3 regions of the Synechococcus sp. Cu2B8-bc1011 genome follow, and region 1 is predicted to be linked to each of the others. Evidence: predicted binding sites of a transcription regulator. Region 1 holds the regulator's gene; each other region holds the start of a gene.
The links. Region 1 encodes NtcA, which controls nitrogen genes in cyanobacteria. Its sites were predicted from a motif close to GTANCNNNNGNTAC; they were not measured.

Region 1 (6,696 bases):
ACAAAAGCTCGTAGAAGGTCGTCTTCGTGTTGCCGTCGGAGACTCATGGACAGGGCTGAGTCGTCTTTGGCGCGCCAGTTTGAGGCTGGTGAATCAATCCTGTGAGACGCGTCAGCTCCTTCACCGGAGCCAGCATCCGCGTCTGCTCTCCCAGGTGTTTGAGAGCGCATCACAACAGGAGGAGGTGCGGAATGAACTGCTGATGGCGATCGCCAAGCAAGAATCCCGTTTCTCCCCAGGCGTTAGCTCACCCGTGGGGGCGGTCGGGTTGCTGCAGCTGATGCCAGCCACAGCGGAAGAACTCGCCGGCGGTGCGCTCAGCCAGGATCAATTACGAGAGCCAACACGCAATGCAACCCTCGGAGCGCGCTACATCGGTCAGTTGCTCGAGCAGTGGCAAGGAGACATTGTGCTGGCCGTTGCGAGCTACAACGCAGGGCCTGGAGCCGCCAGTCAATGGGTCACACCCGCTTTGAAGAACGATCCGGAATTATGGATCGAGAGAATTCCCTATCCAGAAACACGCCTGTACACAAAAAAAGTACTGGGAAATCTCTGGGCCTATCTCGGATCAGAACCTGACCGCTGCGACAGCTGAGGCAAAGGGGTTTGGCAGATCCTGACCCAACCAGATGCCCACCAACACCAACGCCGCCAACCAAAAGGCCATGACCTGAGGCGGAGGCACCACCTTGATCCGGGTGAGGTCCAGCCGGGCCAGCAAGGTGGCAGACGCCAAGATCAACACATCGGACAGCAAGCTCAGACTGAGCAGATAGAGGCCCACCATGATCACAAGCAGAAGGGTGGAGATCAGGCTGAGCACCCGGCTGGACGCCATCAGCAACGACAGCTGGCGAAGGAGGAGATCCGGCATCGTGCAGATGAGCACAATCACGAGCGATTGCAACACCTCCACCGTCCAGAACAAGGTGGGCGACACATTTTGCAGAGCGATCAAATGCTCGCTCTCAATGGACCAGTGATGGCCAAGAAAAACTGCCACACCGAACAGAACAAGCAGCAGGGGAGCCCGCAGCGGCAGTAGGAGGAAACGAAGAAGAAACATCAGCAAGCAGCCAACGGTCGACTGATGAAATCAGCGAGAAAGCAGATCACAACAACGGAATTGGCTTTTAAACGCTAGCAACAACACATCCTTCAGCCTGCCAAAGTAAAAGCATTCAAACGTTCCCGGCATGACCGGCAGTTCCTCCCCCGCCACCCTGACCCCTTTGCAAAAGGGGTTGCTGCTGATTACGGCTCTGGTCCTCGCTGCTGGATTATTTCTGCTTCGCAACGGGCTCAACCAGGAAGCCCCTCTCGACCAGCTGGCCAGGCAATCTCTGGATCCTGAGGTCGCCCTCAACAATTCCCGGCCCACCATGCTGGAGTTTTACGCCGATTGGTGTGAGGCCTGCCAAGCCATGGCACCCGCCATGCTTCAAACGGAACAGAAGCACGCCGATCAATTGGATGTCGTGTTGGTGAATATTGACAACCCACGCTGGTTGGATTTGATCGACCGGTATGACGTCACGGGGATTCCACAGCTCAATTTATTTTCAGCTGACGGTGTGATGCGCGGCCGCTCGCTTGGGGCGAGAACAGCAGACCAGCTGGAATCATTGGCGGTTGCACTGATTAACAATGAGCCACTGCCCCAGCTTGCTGGAGTTGGTTCCACCAGCAGCGTGACCCCTGCGGAGATGGTTTCAAGCCCAGGCCCGCGCAGCCACAGCTAGACAAACCATGAACAGTTCATCGCAGACGACACCCATGGACTCTCGTTTTCGAGTTGACCTGATCGCCGCAACCCCAAATCCGCAACAGTGCGTGTACGTGGGTATGCACCAGGACTACAGCGAAGGCTTCGTGGCCGCCGATCGCGAGCAATGGCCCGATGAGACCAGAGCCGGCGAAATTTGCGTCAAACGCCTTCTAGCAGGAGAGCGGGGCCATTACGGACCCATGGAGCATGCCCAGATTGTGTTGAACGTGGGTTGGTTTCCTCATTCCGTGATGCAACAGGCACGGACGCACCGGGTGGGCGTCAGTTTTGATGTTCAATCCATGCGCTACACAGGCGATCGCATCTGCAGGGCAGCACTTGGAGAACTCGATCTCGAAGAGGTGTTTTATTTGCGCCCCGTCGGTGAGTACAGCGACCGCAAGGGCAAGAAATACCTTTACAGCGAGGCTGAGCGAAAAAAAGATTTAAACCACTGCAAAATCAGTGCCGATCGCTATCAGGAATTGCTTCAGGCCGGCTACGCCGAGGAACATGCCCGCGGCATCCTCCCCTTTGATTACAGGCAACATTTCGTGGTGAGCTTCACGCTCAGAGCCTTCCTGCATTTCATGGATCTTCGCGCCAAGCTCGATGCCCAGCAGGAAATCCGCGAGCTCTGCGACCTGATGTGGCCACACCTCAAAACGTGGACCCCAGAATTTGCGAGTTGGTACGAAAAAACAAGATTGCATAAAGCGCGACTTGCTCCCTGAGCAACCTTCATAAATCAAATTCAAGACAACAATAACTTGTGGATTGCTTAACAGTTAAACAATCCAGATTACCCGTTGAGTTCAGTCTGATTCAGACCTTGGCCAGTGTGACGCGCTCGGGTTGATGCTGATATTTACCTTGCCGATCGCTGTAGGTGGTCTCACAAGGATCACCTTCAAAAAACAACAACTGACAGATCCCTTCACTGGCATAAATGCGACAGTCAGCGCCAGAACTGTTACTAAATTCCAAGGTGAGATGTCCCTCCCAGCCAGCCTCCGCTGGAGTTGTATTCACAATGATGCCTAAACGGGCGTAGGTGCTTTTACCAAGACAAATCACCGTGATATTGGGCGGCACTCGCATCTTTTCGAGGGCAACACCGAGGCCATACGAATGCGCCGGAAGGATGAAATAGTCTCCATCCTCATCATGATGAATGGGCGTTGATTCAAGATTGTCAGGGTTGAATCGCTTGGGATTCATGATCGTGCCAGGGACGTGGCGAAAGATCAGAAACTCCTTAGGCGAAAGCCTCAGGTCGTAGCCGTACGACGAACAGCCAAAGCTCAGAACCGGACTCTGCCGTTGATCCGGATCCAAGTGGCGCACTAATCCATTTTGAAAAGGCTCGAGCATGCCTGCATCAGCCTGATCCGTAATCCAGCGATCGTTCTTCAGCATTAGAAACCTCGACGCAATTCCGTCACTTGATCCGCCATCTCCATCATCTCTGCAGGGATCGCGGGCCCCGTCACGATCACATCCATCGCTGAAGGCCTTTGCTCCAACACCGATAAGACATCCTCGTGGCTCAAATAGCCAAGCTCGATCGCCAATCCAATCTCATCCAGAACGAGTTGGTCCAACGTGCCTTCTAAGAGATGGGTCTTACAGATCTGCCAAACCTCTTGGACTGCCTCTTTGACCTCCTCATCGCGGCTCACAGCAGCATCTGACAGGCATTCCGTCACGGAAGGCCGCAACCATCTGAGCCTGTCGCACAGGGTGAGGCTGCTCTTGGGGCCTTGACCCACTCCACCCTTGAGAAACTGGGCGATCAAAACATGGCTACCCAGGCCTGCAGTCCGCAGCGCTTGGCTCAGCACACAAGAAAAGCTCCCCCGAAAGGAGGCGGTATGCACCTCAAGCTGCCCTTCTGGAGCCACCAAATGCAGGGGTGGACGAACCTCGACAGAGGGCAATCCCCTTAGCCCTGCTTGCTCGAGAGTCCTGTGGTCAACAGTCCGCGACTCACGAGAATGATGGGTAGGGCTGAGGCTGACGGTCATCACATTCGCCGAAGTCCGGCAAATCCGGATGTGAATGAATCTAGCGGTGAAAGTTGAATGCACAAGTGTTTTGACACCATCCATGGTGTGCCGAGCCAACTGGCAGGCTCAAAGCACCTCCGCACCGTGGACTTATGACCGACACCTCTCGCAATGACGGACGTCGGCCGGGTGATCTTCGCCCCTTCTCGATCAGCTGGGATCCCATGGGATTTGCCCTGAGCTCAGTGATCATTCACAGCGGACGGACCGCTGTTCTTTGCAGCGTTTGCCATCAGGAAGGTGTCCCTCGCTGGCGCAAAGATCAAGGCCAGGGATGGCTGAGTGCCGAATACCGACTCCTTCCTGGATCCACTCCAGAGCGTCAAAACAGAGAGCTGCTCAAATTAAGTGGACGCACCCAGGAGATTCAGCGCCTGATTGGTCGCAGCCTGCGCGCCGCCATCAACATGGAAGCTCTCGGCGAGAACACGTTGAGAATTGATTGTGATGTGATTCAGGCGGATGCCGGCACCCGTACCGCGGCGATCAGCGGATCTTGGGTCGCGCTACAACGAGCCTGTGAACGGCTTGTGCAACAAGGTGTTCTCAACACCAACCCTGTCCAAGCTCAGGTGGCAGCTGTCTCCGTTGGCGTGATTCAAGACCGCCCCCTTCTCGATCTCGACTACAGCGAAGACAGCCATGCCGACGTGGATCTCAATGTCGTGATGAACGGAGAGGGACAATTGCTGGAACTACAGGGCACTGCAGAAGGAGCTCCTTTTAGCCGCCACCAGCTCAATGCCCTCCTGGACCTCGCCGAGCCTGGGCTCAAAAAAATCATGGATGATCAACGTGCGGCTCTTTCAGCTAGATGAACTCCGCTTCAGGACAAGGCAGCATTTCGTGTTCCTTGCTACAGGAGCCGGGTGGGCTGATCCATAACATCTCGTAAAACGCGCTGGGAACATGGCTGAGGTCAGCCGCGGCTTCAGCCGCTACGCACCACCAACAATTCGCCCGGCGGCCTCGAGCTTCGGGACCCCCGCGGTTCCATCCAACCGCACTCTTCAAGACGTCATTCGGGGACTCGATGGAGCCAATTCCGAAATGGTGGAACGGGGGAAAACCATCTTTTTCCCCGGCGATCCAGCAGAAAAGGTGTACCTCATTCGTCGCGGTGCCGTTCGCCTCTCAAGGGTGTACGAATCCGGCGAAGAAATCACCGTTGCCTTGTTACGAGAGAACAGCTTGTTTGGCGTTCTGTCGTTATTGACAGGTCATCGCTCTGATCGTTTTTATCACTCGATCGCTTTCACCAGAGTGGAGATGGTCACGGCACCCGCCACATCAGTGCGGCAGGCCATCGAAGCTGACACCAGTGTGGGATTGCTGTTGTTGCAAGGTCTGTCCAGCAGGATTCTCCAGACCGAAACGATGATCGAAACGCTCACCCATCGGGACATGTCGTCCCGGCTGGTGAGTTTTCTGCTGGTGCTCTGTCGAGATTTCGGAGTGCCTGGTCAACGGGGCATCACCATCGATATTCGCCTCTCACATCAAGCCATCGCCGAGGCCATCGGCTCCACACGCGTCACGATCACTCGTCTCTTGGGTGATCTCAAGGCGTCCAGCCTTGTCGATATCGATCGCAAAAAGATCACTGTTCTCGATCCAATCGCTCTCGCCAAGCGATTCAGCTGACCATGCAGGTGAAGATGGAGCTTCTATCCGAACTCTGACCCTTCGTTCTCTGTGACCGGCTGGTTCCTACTTCTCGCTCTTCTTGTGCTTGGAGGCGTGCTCTCAACCCTGGGAGACCGTCTTGGATCTCGCGTGGGGAAAGCTCGACTGAGCTTGCTTGGACTGCGTCCCAAACGCACGGCCGTGGTGATTACGGTGTTAACGGGCAGCCTGATTAGTGCCCTTTCACTCGGACTCTTGTTGTTGGTCAGTCGACAGCTCAGGGTGGGCCTGTTCGAACTGAATGCTCTCGAAGCGAAATTGCGGAGCAGTCGCGCCGACCTCAAAACAAGCAAACGCGCTCAGACACAAGCTGGCAAAGAGCTCACAACCGCCCAACAGCGCGCGGCAGAACTGCGTCGCACCCTGAAGCCACTCCAGGAGCAAACCCGATCCCTGGAGGCAGAGCGACAGCGATTGAGCCAAGACGTGGATGCGAAAGATATTGAGATTCAACGCACCGAACAGGAGCTCTCAGCCGTGCGCTCTCAAATTCGCAGTGGCGAGAAAGAACTCAATCAACTGGAAGACACTCTCCTCGCCCTGCGTCGCGGAAATGTCGCCATCAGCAGTGGGCAGCCGCTTGCAACCGTGACCTTGAAGCTAGAACGCCCCGATCAGGCAAAAACGGTGATCGATCAGTTGCTACGAGATGCCAATCTTCAGGCCTATCAACAAGCGCTCCCTGGCCAACCGGTAGAGCGTCAGATCCTGCTGGTTCCGCGACCCGACATCAAACGCTTGGAACAAACAATTCGCAAACCTGGCACCTGGGTTGTGAACATTCGTTCAGCAGCCAATGTGCTTCTGGGTGAAACCGTTGTGTATGCCTTCCCGGAAGTGCTTCCCAATGTCACGGTGACCAGAGAGGGGGAGATCCTGGCCCGCACCACCCTCGCGAGCAATGAGCGCAACCCTGAAGCCGTTCGCAACCGACTGAATCTTCTCCTTGCCTCCACATTGGCCGAGGTGCAACGACGCGGATCTCTCAGCAAGGGGCTGCAGTTCGATGTGAATGCCATCAATGTGCTGGGCCAAGAGCTGGTCGACCGCAATGGCGGTCTCGCTTCGCTCGAAGCGGTTGCTTTGCGGCGCAGCGAGACCGCCGATCCCATCGCCATCCAGTTGCGACTCAGTCCATGACACGCGTCGTCGCCTTGGATCCTGGCCGAA
Region 2 (6,696 bases), 860 kb from region 1:
TGTTGCTGGTGTTTTTGATGCTGATGGGCTTCTTGGGGCTTCGTGTTGCTTTGCGCTGCCGAAGCAACCAGGCAAGGCTTACCGCCATTGGCTGTTCAACCCTTCTCGTAGGACAGTCACTGATGAATATTGCCGTAGCCTCCGGAGCCATGCCCACAACAGGCCTCCCCCTTCCTCTGGTCAGCTACGGAGGAAATTCATTGCTCTCCAGCATGGTGATTATTGGCTTATTAATCCGATGCTCACTCGAATCCACTGGCTTAATCGGTGGTCGCAGCCTCCGCGAGCAACAGCGCGGTGGATAAGGTGAACTTGAATTGATCCCGGTCGCACCGGTACAACCATTTCCTCATTCGAGCTGGCACTGTCCGACCTTGCCCGCAACAGCGAGCAACTGCTCAACCATGCGCTACAGCAGCCTGGTCCAATCACTGTGGCTCTTGTCTTTGCAGGAGGAGCTTTAACGAGCCTGGGCCCCTGTTCCCTCTCTTTGCTACCTGTCACCCTCGCGTACCTAGCCGGCTTCGAGAACAAGCAAAAACCTTGGCAACGCAGTCTTTCCTTTTGCGCTGGCATCGTGGGAGCCCTGGTTGTGCTTGGAAGCCTGAGTGGATTGCTGGGCCGCATCTACGGTCAAGTTCCTGGTTTGGTACCAACCCTTGTTGCGGTCCTAGCAATGGTGATGGGGCTCAATCTTCTCGGCGTGGTTCGAATCCCCCTTCCCGCAGGGCCAGACCCCATGCGTTGGACAAGCAATGTGCCCGCTCCGCTAGCCCCTGTTGCGGCCGGATTAGCGTTTGGTCTCGCTGCTTCACCCTGCACAACTCCGGTACTGGCTGTGCTACTTGGCTGGATTGCAAGCACGGGACGTCCCCTCCTCGGGGTGCTGATGCTCACAAGCTTCGGGATTGGTCAAGTCCTACCTCTCCTCCTTGCAGGCAACTTGGCAGCCTCACTACCACGGTTGCTGGCGTTACGGCCCATCGGCCGCTGGGTTCCTCCCATCAGTGGGGTGATCCTGTTTGCCACAGGCACGCTCACCTTGTTAGCGAGATTGACCTGATCTGATGCCTGCACTGCGCCGACTCTTTGCCCTGCTCTCGGATCTTCGATTAGCGATCCTGCTCCTTCTGCTGATTGCGGGAGCAAGCGCCCTTGGGACCATTCTTCCCCAGAACGAAGCGCCTGATTTGTATCTCGAGCGATTCAATGCAGACCCATGGCTGGGAATGATCAATGGCGAACAGATGTTGCAACTGCAGTTGGACAGCATCTATTCCAGCGTGTGGTTTTTAAGCCTTTTGGCTTGGCTGGGATTGGCCTTGATCTTGTGCAGCTGGCGTCGTCAATGGCCAGCACTACTCGCCACGATGCGCTGGATTGACTACCGCCAACCCAGACAACTGAGCAAGTTGGCGTTGGCCGAATCAATTCACTGTTCCAACGGTGAGTCGGCCTTAGACACACTGAGTGAGCAACTCCAAAAGCAAGGCTGGCAGGTCCAAAGGCAAGAGAATCGCCTCGCGGCGCGGCGTGGCGTGATTGGCAAGGTTGGCCCCTTATTGGTCCACACCGGCTTGGTGCTGCTGCTAATCGGTGCTGCATGGGGAGCACTTTCTGGAAACCGCTTGGAACGCTTCCTTGCGCCCGGCCGAGCTCTCGACCTGCTTGACCCATCTGGCAACAACCGGCTTTCGCTCACCCTCGAACGCTTCGCGATTGAGCGTGATCCGGCGGGACGCACCGAACAATTCCGATCAACCCTGAGACTTGATCCTCCAGGAGGGCCTTCAGAGCAGCGCATGATCAGCGTGAATCATCCGCTCCGCTATCGAGGGATGACTGTTTATCAAGCGGATTGGTCGCTAGCTGCGATCACCGTGCAGATCGGCAAGAGTCCTGAACTTCAATTACCTCTCCGTAGTTTTCCCGAACTCGGAGAACAAATTTGGGGTCTGGTGCTTCCCACAAGGCCAGACGGATCCGAACCTGTGCTGATGAGCACAAGTAGTGAACAGGGCCCTGTTCAGGTGTTCGATGCAGACGGATCTCTGCTGGGCAACCTGCGACCTGGCGGGGCATCCACTGAAATCAAAGGACTGCCCCTGAGAGTGGCCGACATCATGCCTGCCAGCGGACTGCTCCTTAAGCGTGACCCAGGTGTCCCTCTCGTTTATGCAGGTTTCGCGATCACACTGCTTGGCGGAGGCCTCAGCTTGATCGCAACCCGACAGCTCTGGGCCGTACTCGACCCGCCACAATTTGAGCCATCCAACAGACAGCTGCACATTGGCGGACTTTGCAATCGAAATCTCGCTGGCTTTGCGGCCGAATTGCCAATCCTGATCAGCAGGATTGACGGGTCCCGTGACTGACTCTTACAACCGTATGAACATTGCCACGAGGGTTGAAATCAGCTTCGAGCTGCATCCAAACGGGGGCACAGGCCGCTACTAAATCATCAAGAATTTTGTTCGCCACCTCTTCATGGGAGATCGAAGTGTTGCGAAAGTGATTGATATACAACTTGATCGCTTTCAGCTCGACCACTCGCGGTCCGGGCTGATAAATCAAGCGCAATACCGCGAAGTCCGGATAACCAGAAAAGGGGCAAAGGCAAGTAAATTCAGGCAATTCGATCGACACCTCATAGGGGCGCCCTGGCCTTGGGTTGTCGAAACAGATCAACTCCGCATTTGCAATAGCTCTTTCGCCATACAGCGGAGTTTTGGTGAGCTCAGTGCCGGGATTGTTCATCGAACGAATACGGAAAACTCCAGCGCCCGACCCTAAAGCCAGCCCTCCAAAACTGTTGAGTGGAGCTCAGCGCTGCTTGATTTGGTATCAACACGTACAACCTATAAACAGGAATGCAGGCCTAATAGGGGGGTGTTGGACTTGCTTGCAATGGATCTCAGTCTGATTACCGAGGGACAGGCTCTCCGTCTACAGCCTGAGAGCGTTCACGGCATGTTGTGGCTTCAAACTCACTTCGAAAAGTCCCATTGGGAGCTACTCGCTGAGGGCCTTGCCACGGTGAGTCAGTCGAATGTCGATGAGTTGATCAAGGATGCCTCAAACGCCGGATTGAACCTTTCTCCTCTCCCGGCCCTGTCATCTCAGCTCAATTCCTGACACACTCAAGAGAACGATCACTCAACAATCCATGAAAAAGGTCGAAGCCGTCATCCGTCCCTTCAAACTTGAGGACGTCAAATTAGCTTTGGTTAATGCCGGCATCGTGGGCATGACCGTCAGCGAAGTGCGCGGATTCGGTCGTCAGAAGGGGCAAGTAGAGCGATATCGCGGTTCTGAATTCACTGTTGAATTTCTGCAGAAGCTGAAAGTTGACGTTGTGATCGACGATGACCGCGTTGAAGCTGTGATTAACGCCATTGCGGAAGCAGCAAAAACGGGAGAAATCGGCGACGGCAAGATTTTTGTTTCTTCTGTCGACACCGTCGTACGGATTCGCACCGGCGATCGTGACAGTTCAGCCCTCTGATCTCAGGGTGTCCTGAATCACCTGTCGAATCTTTTCATCAGAAATCTGATGTGGCTCAAGCTCGCTTAACCACAACAGATATTCGTGGTTTCCGGCGGGACCTGTTATCGGCGATCCCACAACTCCCAGGGCGTTCCAGCCCAGGGAGTGTGCGGAATCGATCACTGAGGCAATCGCATCCCTGTGAGCCAAGCCATCTCGCACCACCCCGCCTTTACCTACCCGATCGCGACCCACTTCAAACTGAGGCTTCACCAACACCAATGCTTCGCTCCCCCGCGGTTCCAGCAAGGCGCGAATAGCTGGAAGGACAAGTGACAAGGAAATAAACGACACATCTGCAACAGCCAGAGTGGGGAGGTCGTCTTCAGGCCCATAGAGCTCAGTTGCGGTCAGTCGGCGCAAATTGGTGCGCTCTTTAAGGACAACGCGTTCATCAATGCGCAAACTCCAGGCCGTCTGGCCATAGCCAACGTCGATGCCATAAACCCGACGAGCTCCGTGTTGCAGCAAGCAATCGGTGAAGCCACCCGTCGAAATCCCTCCGTCAAGACAGGTGCGCCCCTCCACCGAGACAGGGAAAGCCTCCAACGCTGCCAGCAACTTTTCACCACCTCTAGACACAAACCGAGGAGGCTGCTCCACAATCAATTCGAGATCGATCAAAACGGTTTGACCTGGCTTGTCGAGCAGCTGCCCCCGATGATCTCTGACCTTGCCGGCGCGGATGAGCTGTTGCGCTTGCTGACGGGATGCAGCCAACCCCAACGTCAGCATGTGGAGATCTAAACGCTGTTTACGAACCATTTCGACATAAAAGCACCGTGAAACCGAAACAAATACCGGAGTTCCACCCGGAGTTCCGCAGACCTCCCTGAAGATCTTCGCAAGCCGCACGCAAGTCCGTGTCAGCCAACAACGTCTTCAACATCAAAAGCGGACGCCGCCAGTCCCTTCGAGCCAAATTTTGTCGCAAGTCCAGCGAGGCGTCGAACCGCGTGCTTGAGCTACTGGCCCCTGGGTCTTTTGTCACGCTCGACAATCACCCCCAAGATCTCCCTCCCTTTCAAGTCATTGAATGTCGTGGGGGCCTCTGCTGGGTGCGTCAGCAAGCCTGGGGACAGAACGTTCAGTGGGAAGTTGAGCATCGCCGCCTCACATCGGCTTAGAGCTAATCGCAATGTCCAAGCCTTCAGCGCCATACATTGGTTGAGTTGTCGCCACGCGCTGGCCCTTGATCGAGAGATACACCCTGCCCGAGATGGGCGAGATCTGGACAGACCGTGCCAAATACCAAAGTTGGCTGGATGTTGAGGTTGCTGCCTGTGAGGCCAACTGCAGGCTTGGTCGTGTCCCACAGGATGCGATGCAAACGATTCGCGAACAATCGGCGTTTGAACCGGAGCGAATCCTTGAGATCGAGGCCGAGGTCCGTCACGACGTGATCGCTTTCTTGACCAATGTGAATGAGCACGTTGGCGATGCAGGACGGTACATCCACGTCGGCATGACCAGTAGCGACGTTCTTGATACAGGCCTGGCGCTGCAGTTGAAAGCCTCAGTCGTTCTTCTGCGCCAGGAGTTGGCTGCCTTGGACGACGCGATTGCCAAGCTGGCGGCCGCACACAAAGCCACCGTGATGATCGGCCGTTCTCACGCGATCCATGGAGAACCGATCACCTTTGGCTTCAAGTTGGCTGGCTGGTTGGCCGAAACCCGCCGCAATAGTGAGCGTCTGGCTCGCCTAGAGCGTGATGTAGCCGTAGGCCAAGTAAGCGGGGCCATGGGCACCTACGCCAATACGGACCCAGAGGTGGAAAAGCTCACCTGCGAGATTCTCGGCCTCAGTCCCGACACGGCAAGCACTCAAGTGATCTCCCGCGATCGCCATGCCGACTACGTACAAATCCTCGCCCTGGTTGGAGCCTCGCTCGATCGCTTCGCGACCGAGATTCGCAACCTGCAGCGCACTGATGTTCTTGAGGTCGAAGAAAGCTTCGCCAAGGGACAGAAAGGAAGCTCGGCCATGCCCCATAAACGCAACCCGATTCGCAGCGAGCGCATCAGCGGATTAGCGCGCGTGCTGCGTAGCTATGTGGTGGCGGCTCTGGAAAACGTGGCTCTCTGGCACGAACGTGACATCAGCCACAGTTCAACGGAACGGATGATGCTGCCGGACTGCTCTGTGACCCTGCACTTCATGCTGCGAGAGATGACCGCCGTCATCTCTGGCCTTGGGGTTTACCCAGACAACATGATCCGCAACATGAATGTCTACGGAGGGGTGGTCTTCAGCCAGCGGGTACTGCTCGCCCTCGTGGATGGGGGTATGAGCCGGGAGGATGCTTACGAAGTGGTGCAGCGCAACGCCCACAGCGCTTGGAACACCAATGGAGGTGACTTCCGCGCCAACCTTCAAAGCGATCCCGAGGTGAGCAACAAGCTCAATGCTGACCAACTAGCGGAGTGTTTCAGCACCCAGCTACACCAAGCCAACCTAGGAGTCGTCTGGGACCGACTCGGCCTCTGAGTCAATGTTCTGGACTCCCTATGCCGACTGGATTTATGTGGTTGTAAGCGTGAGCGGGATGCTACTCATCATCGTGCTGGTGCTTCGCCCTGAGGCAAAGTCATGACCCAAACAACAAGGACTGAACACGACAGCATGGGGCCTGTAGAGGTGCCGGCCAAAGCCCTCTGGGGGGCACAGACCCAGCGATCCCTGCAGAACTTCGCCATCAGCGATGACCGCATTCCTGTTGATCTGATCCATGCCTTAGCGCAAATCAAACAGGCGGCAGCGATCGTGAACGCTCGCCTGGGGGTGTTGGATCACAACCGACGCGACCTGATCGTGAAGGTGGCGGCCGACATAGCCGAGGGGCGTCACGACGATCAGTTCCCCCTAAGGGTTTGGCAAACCGGTAGCGGCACCCAAACAAACATGAATGTCAATGAGGTGATCAGCAACCTCGTATCGCGAAGCGAGGGGGAGCCATTAGGCAGCCATCAGCCAGTACACCCCAACGATCACGTCAACCGCTCGCAGTCCACCAACGACGCCTTCCCCGCAGCGATCCACATCGCTGTAGCAGCAGGCATCCAACACCGACTGTTGCCGGAAGTCCAACAACTCAGCGAGGCGTTTGCCACCAAGAGTGAGGCCTGGAGAGACATCGTGAAGATTGGCC
Region 3 (6,696 bases), 350 kb from region 1:
GCAGCCAAGTGAATCCAAGGATCAAAGATTTGGCTGTGAATTTGGATCGTGATCTTCTCTTGCATCAAACTCCCTTTAACCTCCCGTAAATGGTGGAAGAAACGCGATTTCATCCCCGGAATGCACCGACGTCATCGGAGCCACCAACTGCTGATTAATCGCAATTTGCACCGCTGCAGGTCGAGGACCAAGGTGCAACTGAGTCCAGATATCTTCAGCGGTAACAACCTCTCTGTCAGGGAGCGTCAGCAATTGTTCAGCCCAGCCCGCTTGGTCGCGAAGAGAGGCAAACAACAACACGTGGATGGATCTCTCCTGAGATTTCGTCATAGTGGACAATCTCGAGCACTGTTTGGTTTTAGCGTCAGAACAGGCGCATGATCTTGAACTGACCCTCTCCATTGCTCTTCTCACCATTTCCGACCGACGCACAAGGGCGGAAGACAGCAGCGGCGACGCACTGGCACAACGCCTGGCAACGGCAGGTCATCAACTGAGTGATCGAAAAATCTGCCCTGATGATCGTTACCTCATTCGATCTGAGCTGAGTCAATGGATCGCCAACCCAACCATTGATGTGGTGATCACCAGCGGCGGGACTGGGCTCACAGGTCGTGATGGGACCCCGGAAGCCATCGCTCCCTTACTCGACAAAACCATCGACGGTTTCGGAGAACTGTTCCGCGTTCTGTCCTACGAAAGCATTGGCACCAGCACTCTTCAAAGTCGTTGCCTTGCTGGCGTCGCCAACGGCACCATCGTTTTCGTTCTTCCCGGTTCTTTAGATGCTGTTCAAACAGCTTGGGATCGAATTATCTCCAGCCAATTGGACGCGAACACCCGTCCTTGCAACCTTGTGCAACTTCTGCCGCGATTACGGGAAACATCTTGGACACCCAAGCTCAATCCTGATTAGGTGAATAGGACTCGGACTGGTCTGAATCATCGCTGCGGCAAAAGGAACGGACTTCAAAATGGAATGGGCATCGTGACCGCAGCGGGCTCAGGTGAGCAAGCAGTGACTTGCTGGTTCACCACATCTCCCACGACAACGATGGAAGGCGATGCAAATTTTTCTGTTCGGGTGGCTTCTGCCACCTCCCGCAAGGGTGCCTTCAAGCAACGCTGACCAGCAACCGTGCCTTGCTGAACGACAGCCACAGGAGTATCTCCATCTAAACCACCGGCGATTAATTCCTCGGCAATCCGAGGAAGGTTATGCAAACCCATATAAATCACTAAACCATCACTCGCCGTAGCTAACGCACGCCAATTCACGGATGGGCGACGTTTGTCAATCTCCTCATGACCCGTTACGAAGGTGACCGACGAGCCTGCTCGACGATGCGTGACCGGAATTCCGGCATACGCCGGAGCGGCAATCCCGGCCGTGACTCCCGGAACCACCTCAACCGCAATGCCATGGGACACCAGATGAGCGGCCTCCTCTCCACCACGACCAAACAGGAAAGGATCTCCACCTTTTAAGCGAACCACCGTTTGATAGCGCTGACCCAAGGCCACCAACACTGAGTTGGTACTGGGCTGAGGCACGGAGTGGTGTCCGCGACGTTTGCCGACAAAATGACGTTCACAAGAGTCTGGAACGAGATTCAGGACCTCGCTTGGAACCAGGGAGTCGTAGACGAGAGCATCACAACATCGCAGTAGACGATGAGCCTTCACGGTGAGAAGGTCGGGATCTCCTGGTCCAGCACCGACGAGATACACAGTTCCTGTCATGGTCGAATCAATCACGGCAATGCAGCTAGACAATGAATAAGACCCTGACGAAGCTCGGGAACTTCTAAGAGGGATGGCAGCCCACCAGCCTGACCCAACGCCTCCGACATCCGGTTGGGAGCCAGCGAGAGCGGCAATGGAACCATGTTGGGTTGATTCTTAGCAAACTGGTCCCAGACATCAAAGGCCACCACAGGTAAGCCGAAGCGACGTTGCACTGAAATCAAAAAGCGATCAGAGAGCCCTGGCCTCAATGGATGGTGAACGAGTGCCAGAGATCGATTTTGAGCAACAACAACCTCAATCCAACGGGACATCAGCACCCACCAACACTCCCAGGAACCAAGAAAGGGAAGAGGCTTCACCACAACGCCCTCGCTCCTCAAGCGATCACGAATCAGAGGCACATCGCTTCTGGCATGACTGCCAGGAAGCAAGAGAAGGGGCACCAGCCATTGTGAGTCACACTGCGCTGCCGTCGGAACCTCTGCGGTGAGCACCTCCAATTCAACTGGGGCCGCTCGGCACTCAGCAACAGCCACCGAAATCTCCCGCACACAAGGGGGAACGAGGCCACCAGAACGGCCGTGGACCACCAGACGAAGGGCAGTTGCACCCCCTGATTCGCCCCGTTTCCGTAACAACGGCCACGGATCAAAAGCCCCTTGAACTGATGTAGTCAGGTGGTTTCCGTTCATGCATGCATGACTTACTACCGCAGAGGGCATTCTCGCGCCCCCATGCAATCAAGCGTTCGCAACAACCGAGCATCGCAGCGGTTCAAGAATGATTTCGATCGCGACTTAGCTGCCATGGCAAGGGTTTGGTCCATGATCCGCCAGGGGGCTGTTCGCTGGATCGGAGAAATCGGCCGCCAATACTGATGCAATCTTCTGCTTCTGAAATTCAAATCTATAGAGCCAGAAATCAAAGCACTTGCATGTAGCCAATCAAACAATATTTCAAGTCAGGAGCCGCCAATTTGGTTCCAACCGATACCGAAACATCACCCCATCGATCGCTATAAACATTTTGCAGCACGGATTTTTCTCTGATGTGCTGGAAATGTCGCTTACAGACGAATTCCCGTATCAAGCATCAGCGCTATGAGCATTCAAATCCCAACAAGACCATTCCTAGAAAACAAGACGCTCAATAAAATTGAGCAAAACAAAGCCTCTAAAGATGGCCTTCTTGTTGGAAGTGAATTAGAAGAGTTTGCAAGAATTGGCTGGGAAGAGGTTGATGAAACCGATCTTCAGCTGCGCCTCAAATGGTATGGGATGTTCTGGCGGCCAAAAACTCCAGGAAAATTCATGCTTCGCCTGCGAGTACCCAATGGTGTGCTCAGCAACGAACAGATCCGCGTTGTCGCTTCCATTGTTGAACGTTACGGCGAAAATGGAAGCTGCGATATCACAACACGACAGAACTTGCAACTTCGAGGAGTATTACTTGACGATCTCCCCGATATTATAAAACGCTTGAAGGCCGTTGGTCTCAGTTCAATTCAATCAGGATTTGACAACCCTAGAAATGTCACTGGAAATCCCTTAGCAGGAATTGATCCGAACGAAATCATCGACACTCGTCCCTTCACAACCGAACTACATAACTTTCTAACCAATAATTGCCAAGGCAATCCAGAGTTTTCCAATCTTCCTCGCAAATGGAATACTGCTGTTGCTGGCGCCAAAGATAATTTCTTACTTCACAACGACATCGTCTTTCACCCCGTTGAACGCGATGGTGTGATGGGTTTCGGTGTCTGGATCGGAGGGATCCTCTCTTCACAGATGAATGCTTATGCCATTCCCCTGAATGCCTGGGTGAAGCAGGATGAAATTTGTAAAATGACAGATTGCGTCATTCGCTTATGGCGTGACAACGGCGAACGAAACAAGCGCCCCAAAGGCCGGTTCCGCATGTATCTCGATCAACTAGGTATCGACACTTTTAGGAATGAGGTGGAAGGCCTCTTTGGTCCACTCACAGAGGATCCAGGGTCAGTCTTTAACTCCAACCCACGTTCTCACTACGGAATCCACCCACAAAAAAATGCAGATGAGTTTTTCGCAGGGCTGCATGTAAACGTTGGAAGACTCACTGCAGCCGACCTTCACAACCTAGCCACAGTGAGCCAGGAATACGGAACTGGAGAAATTCGCCTAACAGAAGACCAGAACGTCATCATCGTGGGGCTTACAACATCCAAGCTGGACCGCTTCAAAGCCGATCCTTTGCTGCAGCGCTTCCCTCTTGAACCAGGTGCAATCGCAGCGGGAACAGTCTCCTGCACAGGCAACACCTACTGCAGTTTTGGTCTCACGAACACCAAAGATCAAGCGATTGCTGCTGCTAAGCGACTCGATGCAGAACTCGAACTGCCCGAAGAGCTCAAGATCCATTGGACCGGATGCCCCAATACCTGTGGGCAAGCCTTCATGGGTGCGATTGGCCTGACAGGCACCAAAGCGAAAAACAGTAAGGGCGAAATGGGTGAGGGCTACACGCTGAGCATTGGAGGGTCGCAAGGCGAAAACCCACAGATCGGCGAAATTCAGCAAAAGGCTATTCCTGCAGAGGAGATTCAAAATGTTCTTAAACAGGTTCTGATTGAACAATTCGGAGCAAAACCTCGGGCTTAATCGCACTAAATCGCTACTCCTTTCAGAAAACCGTGGCGCTTTGTTTTGAAGCCATGGTTCAACGTTTCAGCAATCTTCACATCGGCTTATTTCACAATGGCTTTCAAAGTTGATTTCCTATCGCGTTTTGTTAACTGGCTTAGCGCAAGTGGGGAAGATAAAGCACCAATTTCTGTAGCACCACAGAATCAAGATTTTTTCTCACGCTTCATGAATCGCGTCAGCGGTTGATTCCCTTTCATCTACTAAACACCCAATCATGAGTGCAACAGCGTCCCAGATGGACTACGTCCTACCTAATGAACTCGTCGACGGCATGATTTTAGCCGGCGGCAAGAAAGCAACAGTCAGCATTAAAAACCTGCTGATCCGTGGTTTTTACTCCGGAGCCATTCTTGGTCTCGCAGTGGTCCTGGCCCTCACGGTGGGAATCCTGACAAAACTGCCATTCGTAGGTTCTCTCCTATTCCCATTTGGTTTTGCAAGCATTGTCCTCTTCGGGATGGAGCTCGTGACCGGTAACTTCGCATTGCTGCCGATGGCAACCTGGGCCGGCAAATGCAGCTGGAATGCAACATTTCGCAATTGGGTGTGGGTGTGGATTGGTAATTTCATTGGCACTCTTGTGGTGGCGATCATCATGGCCATCAGCCTGACGAGTGGCAGCTTGGATGCTGCTGCTGAAAATGTTGGACCACCGATTTGGGATCTCGTTGCTCAGAAAATCGTTGCTCTTAATCAGATCAACGTTGTGAAGAAGTACGAGGCCCTTGGAAGTATGGGCTTCTTTTTAGCATTCCTGCGCGGAGTTGTTGCCAACTGGTTGGTTTGCCTCGGCGTCACGATGGCTCTTGTGAGTAAAAGTGTTCCAGGAAAAATCTTGGCTTGCTGGTTACCCATCACCGCTTTCCAATCATTAGGCATGGAACACATTGTTGTGAATCAATTCCTACACACCGCTGGACCGATTCTTGGATCAGGAGTGCCCTTTTACAAAGTAATCTTCTGGAATTTCCTCCCAGTTACGCTAGGTAATATTGTTGGAGGCATGGTATTCATCGGCATGCTCTTTTACAGCACCCACCGCACCAAAATTTCAGATGTTCTACCTACAGAGCATGATGAGAAACTGGAACGTGAACTGGCCGCCGAACTTGGTGCTCGCTAATTTCAAACCCCATGAGTGCAATAGATGAGGCCACCCTCTGGGATCGGCTGTCCAATGCACGGAGGATTCCATTGAATCCAACCTGGCTGGGAGAGATTTTCTCTCCCAGCCTTTCTGATGAACTCCGTTTTGCAGTGGCTGAACGCTTGGGGATGTTGGCAGAAACAGGCTGGCCAATCATCCAGACTCTGATCAAGGAACACGGAATTCAACCTGAATTCATCCATGCCGCCGGCCTCTGCCATCAACCTGAAGCAAAAGATTGGCTGCTCGCACAACTGAACCAATCCAATACTCCCGATGCCTTACTGCTCAACGCACTGAGTTGCTGGGGTTCCGAACTGACACTGCCTCAATTTGAGCACATTCTGCAATTACCTGGCCAAGCACAACGCCTCGCTGGTTTAAATCTTCTTGGCTTCAAATCTCATCAACTTCAAGCAAGTGAATTACTGCAATTGTGTGAATGTACTCTTCAAGATTGGCGTGATCCTGTAGTGATTGCCTGCATTCGTTTGCTGCAGCGGCGAGACGAAAAGGTCATCAGTGACCGGTTGGCCAAGCTCGTCCACAACGGATCCGACGACAGTGCTCAAGCCGCATTAAAAGCACTGGGATGTATAGGAACAACCCATAGCAAAGCACAATTGAATTGTTTAAGCCTAGAACTCACGAACCCGCAACGACTCGCCCAAGCAAAGCAACAACTTCAACAGCAATATTAAGCCAAAAAAGCCCGGCCATGCCGGGCAATGCTCTTTAAAAAGTCAATGGCTCACCATTTCTTATAGGGAAGAAATTTTCCGCACATCGTAATCTCAACCCTATCCCCCTTTGGGTCCTCAACCTTATCAACATCCAAAGTAAAATCAATGGCACTCATAATTCCATCACCAAACTTTTCCTGAATAACATCTTTCAGAGGCATTCCATAAACCTGCATGATTTCATAGAAGCGATAGATCAATGGATCTGTAGGGATCACAGGATCAAGGCTACCTTTCGTCGGAAACTCCTGCAGTGCAGCGGTTATGGCTGGATCTAAATCTAACAATGTTGCTAATTTCTCTGCTTCTTCAGGGGAAGCGGTTGCCTGGCCATAAAAGAGAGAAGCAATCCAAACCTCATCGAGCCCAA

Region 2: queF (preQ(1) synthase) is a predicted target of NtcA. The motif match lies at 2,842-2,855, and genes of this name have one in related genera.
Region 3: SIC18_RS02715 (ferredoxin--nitrite reductase) is a predicted target of NtcA. The motif match lies at 2,729-2,742, and genes of this name have one in related genera.

Annotation. Positions count from the first base shown of each region.
Region 1 covers NZ_CP138915.1:865,151-871,846, reverse strand. Annotated here, with positions in the region: gene SIC18_RS04440 (transglycosylase SLT domain-containing protein) at 1-598, shown strand, start outside; gene SIC18_RS04435 (hypothetical protein) at 572-1,069, opposite strand; gene SIC18_RS04430 (thioredoxin domain-containing protein) at 1,200-1,745, shown strand; gene thyX (FAD-dependent thymidylate synthase) at 1,780-2,505, shown strand; gene dcd (dCTP deaminase) at 2,597-3,190, opposite strand; gene SIC18_RS04415 (cob(I)yrinic acid a,c-diamide adenosyltransferase) at 3,190-3,798, opposite strand; gene rph (ribonuclease PH) at 3,933-4,658, shown strand; gene ntcA (global nitrogen regulator NtcA) at 4,750-5,484, shown strand; gene SIC18_RS04400 (DUF3084 domain-containing protein) at 5,536-6,666, shown strand; gene SIC18_RS04395 (resolvase) at 6,663-6,696, shown strand, end outside.
Region 2 covers NZ_CP138915.1:7,509-14,204, forward strand. Annotated here, with positions in the region: gene SIC18_RS00035 (FtsW/RodA/SpoVE family cell cycle protein) at 1-305, shown strand, start outside; gene SIC18_RS00040 (cytochrome c biogenesis CcdA family protein) at 395-1,063, shown strand; gene SIC18_RS00045 (cytochrome c biogenesis protein ResB) at 1,068-2,375, shown strand; gene queF (preQ(1) synthase) at 2,347-2,757, opposite strand; gene SIC18_RS00055 (hypothetical protein) at 2,908-3,135, shown strand; gene SIC18_RS00060 (P-II family nitrogen regulator) at 3,167-3,505, shown strand; gene SIC18_RS00065 (TlyA family RNA methyltransferase) at 3,494-4,312, opposite strand; gene SIC18_RS00070 (hypothetical protein) at 4,411-4,674, shown strand; gene purB (adenylosuccinate lyase) at 4,740-6,035, shown strand; gene fumC (class II fumarate hydratase) at 6,138-6,696, shown strand, end outside.
Region 3 covers NZ_CP138915.1:510,380-517,075, forward strand. Annotated here, with positions in the region: gene SIC18_RS02685 (molybdopterin synthase catalytic subunit) at 1-65, opposite strand, end outside; gene SIC18_RS02690 (MoaD/ThiS family protein) at 76-330, opposite strand; gene moaB (molybdenum cofactor biosynthesis protein B) at 389-916, shown strand; gene cobA (uroporphyrinogen-III C-methyltransferase) at 970-1,743, opposite strand; gene SIC18_RS02705 (DNA mismatch repair protein MutS) at 1,755-2,441, opposite strand; gene SIC18_RS02710 (hypothetical protein) at 2,484-2,627, shown strand; gene SIC18_RS02715 (ferredoxin--nitrite reductase) at 2,850-4,391, shown strand; gene SIC18_RS02720 (formate/nitrite transporter family protein) at 4,672-5,559, shown strand; gene SIC18_RS02725 (HEAT repeat domain-containing protein) at 5,571-6,284, shown strand; gene cynS (cyanase) at 6,335-6,696, opposite strand, start outside.